DNA from 2 places in the Ruminococcus sp. OM04-4AA genome. Region 1 is predicted to be linked to the other one. Evidence: riboswitches for the same ligand, from Rfam matches in the RefSeq annotation. Region 1 holds a riboswitch; the other holds the start of a gene.

Region 1 (3,430 bases):
GGCATACGTCTGTAGCGTCAGCCAGACATCCAGGACGGCACGCATCACCAAGTGAGATTGTCACGTCATATTCTTCGCAGATATCAAGAATCTCATCATAGTACTCGTAGAATGGATTCTCTTCTCCTGTCATGCTCATCCATGCGAATACAAGGCTTCCACCACGGCTTACAATGTTCATTTTACGTTTATGCTTTTTGATCTGCTCAATTGTTTTTCTTGTGATTCCGCAGTGAAGTGTAACGAAGTCAACACCGTCTTCTGCATGCATACGGATTACATCAAGGAAATCCTGTGCAGTCAGAGTAGCAAGGTCTCTCTGATAATGAATGACACTGTCGTATACAGGAACTGTACCGATCATAGCAGGACATTCAGAAGTCAGTTTGCGACGGAACGGCTGTGTATCTCCATGGCTGGAAAGATCCATGATAGATTCGGCTCCAAGTTCTACTGCGCTCATTACCTTCTGCATTTCAATATCATAATCCTTGCAGTCACGGGAAACTCCGAGATTGACATTGATCTTTGTGCGGAGCATGCTTCCGACACCTTCCGGGTTCAGGGACTTGTGATTTTTATTGGCACAGATTGCGACCTTTCCTTCAGCGACAAGCTTCATCAGTTTGTCAGTGTCCATATGCTCTTTTTCAGCAACTGTTTTGATTTCCGGGGTGAGAATCCCCTTACGAGCTGCATCCATCTGGGTTGTGTAGTTTCTCATGTTGTTTTGCCTCCATTCGTATATGTGAATTATATAATTTTGACGTCAGCAAAACACGGACAGCGTACACGAGAAAAGCTACGGTTCCATGCATATGAATAGATGCAGAAAGGAATGGTAACTGTTTAGCTACACTACCAGCGAATATAAGATTATGCTGACGCTTTCACGGAGAAATGTTAATAACTACAAGATAAAGGAGTTGTTAACATAATACTCCGGTGATTACAGATTGATTCTGCATTTTCTTGTGCGGTACAAGGTGGTGTCCCCAATGTATCGCATGTAACTGTTCGGAAATTTTGCAGTTACGGATTAAGAAGTCGGAAAAAGCTGTGCCATTACTCCACTTTTCTGGAATACTGAAATCAGCAGGAATGCCAGGATACTTCCGGCTACTGTTGAGATCAGGAATGGGATCACATAGATAAATAATCCTGCCGGTGCTGCTCCCATAAGGAATAAAGCAACCGGATAAGCAGCAATTCCTCCGAGAATACCTGTTCCAAGTGCTTCTGCAAGACAAGTAAGGCTTAAATTCTTACATTTCTTGTAAACAAGTCCACAGCAGAGAGCTCCGATCATACTACCCGGGAAAGCCATCAGACTTCCGATTCCAAGTATATTGCGCAGAAGGCTTGCACAGAATGCAATTCCAACGCCCCAGCCGGGACCAAGAAGTACGGCTGCAAAGATATTTACCATATGTTGAACCGGTGCACATTTACTTCCGGCTACAGGAAAGCTTAAAAAGCTTCCAACGATGGCAAGAGCGGTGAGAACACCTGCAAGTGCCAGTTTTTTTGTGTTTGTTGTCTGTTTCATAACTTGAGTCTCCTTTCAAATGTAAAAAAAGGATCCTCACCTGAGTGAAGATCCTACCAGCTGTCCGAAGTAAAAAGAGATGCAAGGGCATCTCAATCATTACATGGTATCAATTCCCTCCGTTGGCATTATCCAAATCAGGTTTAAATGGGTCGAAACGGTAACACGTCTCCTCTCAGCCGGTTCTGACCAGCTCCCCTTTGACAATATTAATTTGTTGTCTGTTGTTATTATGAACTGAAATTACATAAATTTCAAGACATTTTTTGAAAATATAATATTTCAGAGAATGTATCGTTGCTGTTCACACATCACTATCCCGCGAGATGTTTTGGCATGAATATGCCAAAATCCCGAGACATGCAAGAGGAAGAGACGGAAAAATTTAACTAAGGTTTCATATCATAATAATTTGTATTGAAAAACAGGAACAAAAACAATACAACTTTGAATTTATATACATTTTCAAGTGAAAAAGATTGGGTATCCTGCGAATTGTATTGTAACATGTATTATTGTATATTAAGTGCATAACGAGAATGTACTGATCAGATCGATAAAAATCAGAGTGTCGTATGATGGTAATGATGGTCGATCGTATAGAGAGGTCATAAGCGAATGAAAAAATTTGAAAAAATCGTAACCTGGATTCAGGAGGAAGTCAGGTCGGGAAGAAAGGTTTCCGGGGAGAAACTTCCTTCAGAACAGGAATTATCCGAACAATTCCAGGTCAGTCGTCAGACGGTACGACGGGCATTGGAAGAATTAGTAAAAGAGAATATTGTGGAGAGCAGACGCGGAAGTGGCTCTTATATATGTGAAGATGCGGGAATGCTTCTTGGAAATACAGAAAGAAGAGCAGATCATGAAGAAAAACGAATCGCAGTAATGCTGACGTATATCGATACCTATATTTTCCCAATTATTGTTCGGGAAATTGAGAAAAAAGTTACTCAGGCAGGCGGAATCCTTCAGATTGCAATGACAGACAATTCTGTAGCAAAGGAGCGGATGCATCTGGAAGAATTTTTGAGAACAAGAAGAATTGATGGTTTGATCGCAGAGCCTGTAAAAAGTGGGCTTCCGAATCCGAATTTAGATTTATATCAGAAATTACAGAAATCAGGAATACCGGTTGTGTTTGTGAATAGTTTCTATGAGAATCTCACAATTCCGCATGTCAGTCTGGATGATGAGAAAGCTGGATATCTTGCAACAAAACATCTTTTAGAATGTGGACATACAAGAATCGCCGGAATCTTCAAGGCGGATGACGGGCAGGGAAGAATGCGATATGCAGGATACACAAAGGCACTCATGGAGCATTCACTTAAGATTAAAAATCGTCAGATTTTATGGGTTGATTCGGAAGATATCCGGGAAATGGAGATGGAAAGTGACAGAATCCTGAAACGTTTAGATGGATGTACGGCCTGTGTCTGTTACAATGATGAGATTGCAAGTAAACTGGTCAAGGTATTGCAAAGTGCGGAAATCAAAGTCCCAGATCAGATTTCCGTTATTGGAATCGACAATTCCAGTCTTGCAAGATTTTGTGAAGTACCGATCACATCGGTGAATAATCCAGCGAATGAGATTGGAAAATGTGCAGCACAGATTATATTAGATAAGATTGATAAAAATATGGAAATGTACTCAGCGGAATTTGCACCGGAACTTGTGATGCGAAATTCTGTGAAATTATATAATGAAGTCATGTAGACAGCAGACGAAAGGAGAAGAACAATGTTAGAACAGTTAAAAAAAGAAGTGTATGAGGCAAATATGCTGCTTCCAAAATACGATCTGGTTACATTTACATGGGGAAATGTAAGTGGAATCGACAGAGAGAGTGGACTTTTTGTTATTAAACCAAGTGGA
Region 2 (3,430 bases), on a different contig from region 1:
TCCATTCCCGGAAGATAAGTCATATGATCGATTCTGTTTTTCTTCTGATCTTCCAGTATTTCTTCACTTAAAATACTTTCATTAACATGTGTATCATTCATCTCAACTGCCTCCTAGTCTTCCAGAAATCCTGTCAATGGTGAAGATGCACTTGCACCTCGTTCAATTGTTCTTCCAAGACCTGAAAGATAAGCACTTCTTCCTGCTTCAATTGCTTTCTTGAATGCCTCAGCCATCTCCTCGACATTTCCTGCTGTTGCGATTGCTGTATTCGCCATAACAGCTGTTGCTCCCATTTCCATTGCCTCGCATGCCTGAGATGGACGTCCGATTCCTGCATCTACAATAATCGGCAGATCAATCTCATCAATCAAAATCTGGATGAAGTCTTTTGTACAAAGTCCTTTGTTAGAACCAATCGGTGCCCCAAGTGGCATTACACAGGCAGCCCCTGCATTCACCAGATCTCTTGCCGCATTCAGATCCGGATACATATATGGCATAACTACAAAGCCTTCTTTTGCAAGAATTTCTGTTGCCTTGATTGTCTCATAGTTGTCTGGGAGAAGATATTTGGAATCTCTGACAACTTCGATTTTTACAAAGTTACCACAACCAACTTCTCTGGAAAGTCTTGCAATACGAACTGCTTCCTCTGCATTTCTTGCTCCGGAAGTATTCGGAAGAAGTGTTACATTTTCCGGAATATAATCCAAAATATTCGCAAGTCCTCCTTCATTCGCACGGCGAAGCGCGAGTGTAATGATCTGCGCTCCTGCTTTTTCTACACATGCTTTTACAAGATCAAGTGAAAATTTTCCTGATCCAAGAATAAAACGTGAACTAAATTCTTTTCCTCCAAGTGTAAATGTATCTTTCTGATTCATAACTTAAATCCTTCTTTCTTTTTTATTCATTTAGATGTCTTTCTATACATCCTCTTCTCCAAGAAGCAAACGCGTGATCATATTTGCTTCATGCCCTGCACAGATTGCAACTCGTGGAGCCATTAATCCATTCCCATAAGTCGGCTCTGTCACACGATCTCCACATAAATAAAAGTTCTTCATCATTCTCTTAGTACTGATTATATTGCTGCTTTCATAGCCTGCCATACCTGTTGCAGACACAAGCTTCTTCTCCGGAAAATGCTCCAGAATTCCATTCACCAGCATTGCTTTTGCTACCGGATTATCAAATGCTTCACAGACAATCTGTGCATCTGCAAACAGCTCTTTCAGATTTGCTTCCGTCACCTTCACACAATCCGTACGGATATCCAGATATGGATTGATCTTTAAAAGCAGTGACTTTAGCGCATCGGTCTTATACATTCCGATATGCTCCATGAAATACTGCTGCCGATTCAAATTGGTAATATCCACCACATCAAAATCAATCAGATGCAGATGCCCTACTCCAATTCGTGCAAGTGAATACGCTACATTGGAACCTAGTCCACCAAGTCCGGCAATCGTCACCTGACCGACTGATAAAAGCTTCTGTTTTTCCGGCGAATGGCGTTCATTCAGCGCTGTTTCGATTTCTTCTTTGCTTAATATTCTTTCTGATGCCATCTGATATCAGCCTCCTCCTACAAATGTCACAACCTCCAGACGGTCACCGTCTTTGAGCATTGTCTCTGAATAGCTGTATTTCGGAAGAATCTCTTCGTTCATTTCAACTGCGATTCTATTAATCTGGTAATTGTTCTGCTCCAGATAATCCGCAACACTCATTTCAGATGTCAGCTGGATCTGCTTTCCATTTACTGTAATCATAACTACTCCTTTCCGGATAATTGAAAAAAGAGTTCATGAAAGAAATGTACCCGTGGTGGTGCACCCCTTCATGAACTCTCGCTCAATCTCAACTTATCCGATCTTCAATTGTCAATTTTGTCTGATTAAAAAAGAGAGATACCAACAAATGTATCTCTCTAAAGTACTGCTTTATACATTCCTACGTTGGCATTATCCAAATCAGGTTATGGGTCGAAGTTCTCAACTTCCTCTCAGCCTGGTACACAAGCTCCCCGTGTTTTCTTCACATGATTAGTATAAAAGCTTGTCTGATAGATGTCAACCGTTTTTTCTCCATCTGATACAAGATCTTTTCCGTTACTGTTCACACAATGTGCGACCAGCAACGCATCTCGCCATTTTAAATTGCCTTTGGCGATGGGGCGAGATGCATTCAAGCCAAAACATCCATCCTCCGTGTCAATCAGCGGAGTGATTGACACGGGAGTGAACAGTAACTCTTTTCCACAATGTGCCAGTCCAACATAACACACTTCTCCGGTCATTTCTGCGTCATATTGTTTTTCTTTTATCTGTTCCAGTGCCTTTTCTGCAAGCTTTTCTAAATCGTCTTTTTCATCTTTGGTATACTTGAATTCCAAAATTAAATTTGGATATCTGTCATGTTTTGCATAAAGACAGATATCACTTCTGCCTTCTCCGGTTTCCCGATTGCTTTTGATATCATAATCCTTTCTAAGAAATGCACACATTCCAAGCGTCATCATATGGTAACTATTCTCATCTTTCAGGTCATGATAAGATGGCAATTCCAAAAGAACTCTCTGATACTCTTCTGCAAAACGTTCCATATCCTTTCTTTTAAGAGCATTTAACATCTTCTCCATATGTCTCTCATCGATTTTCAGATGACATGCTGTTAATTCTTTGAATACTTTCCACACTTCCAGATTAGGAACCCGAAGTCGGTAATAGTCCTCTTCGATTTCTTTTGTAATTGTTACAATTCCGGCATTTACAAGAAGTCCCCATAGATTTGCTTCGTCCATTTTTTCATAATAAGCCATTGAAAAATCTACTGTCACTTCTACTTCACCTTCTGTGACCAAGGCCTCATATTCTTTCTCAAAAGACCTTCCCTGTACTTCAAGTGCATTACGTAAAATACTGTTCTCGCTTGTATTAACCCAATAAGATTCCATCCTTCTTCTTGCCGCATAACACGATATTGACCATGGATTATATACATCTGTACTGCCAAAATGATATCCATCGTACATCTTTTTCAGCTCATCTGAAAATTCTGCTTTACAATAAGCAAGCAGCTCTTTTACTTCTTGCTCTGTAAAACCAAAACAGTCATCATAATCTTCGTCCTGCACTGTGCAGACAACTAAATTATTGAGACCCGAAAATATATTTTCCTTCGCAATTCTCTGAATTCCTGTCAGAATTGCCTTTTGAAGATAATCGTTGCCTTTCAGGGACGTTGCCAGAAAACGATTCAACATGGCTCTTACTTCATCATAATATCCTTCGGAATTTGCAGACATAAACGGAGTATCATATTCATCTAACAGCAAAAATACTTTTTCTCCATAATACGTACTCAGTGTCTGACAAAGAACAGCAATTGAACGAATTACATGATTTTCTATTTCTTTTCC

The links. Region 1 has a riboswitch for thiamine pyrophosphate ahead of thiW (energy coupling factor transporter S component ThiW). Riboswitches for the same ligand answer to the same signal wherever they lie in the genome.
Region 2: it holds a riboswitch for thiamine pyrophosphate, as region 1 does, so the genes downstream of both, thiS (sulfur carrier protein ThiS) here and thiW (energy coupling factor transporter S component ThiW) in region 1, are expected to answer to the same signal.

The regions. Positions count from the first base shown of each region.
Region 1 is NZ_QTZH01000011.1:33,821-37,250, reverse strand. It holds gene thiC (phosphomethylpyrimidine synthase ThiC) at 1-724, opposite strand, end outside; gene thiW (energy coupling factor transporter S component ThiW) at 1,040-1,549, opposite strand; TPP riboswitch at 1,646-1,759, opposite strand; gene DXB52_RS05305 (GntR family transcriptional regulator) at 2,168-3,271, shown strand; gene DXB52_RS05300 (L-ribulose-5-phosphate 4-epimerase) at 3,296-3,430, shown strand, end outside.
Region 2 is NZ_QTZH01000013.1:3,901-7,330, forward strand. It holds gene thiH (2-iminoacetate synthase ThiH) at 1-101, opposite strand, end outside; gene DXB52_RS05790 (thiazole synthase) at 114-887, opposite strand; gene thiF (sulfur carrier protein ThiS adenylyltransferase ThiF) at 930-1,577, opposite strand; gene thiS (sulfur carrier protein ThiS) at 1,584-1,781, opposite strand; TPP riboswitch at 1,943-2,048, opposite strand; gene DXB52_RS05805 (AAA family ATPase) at 2,015-3,430, opposite strand, start outside.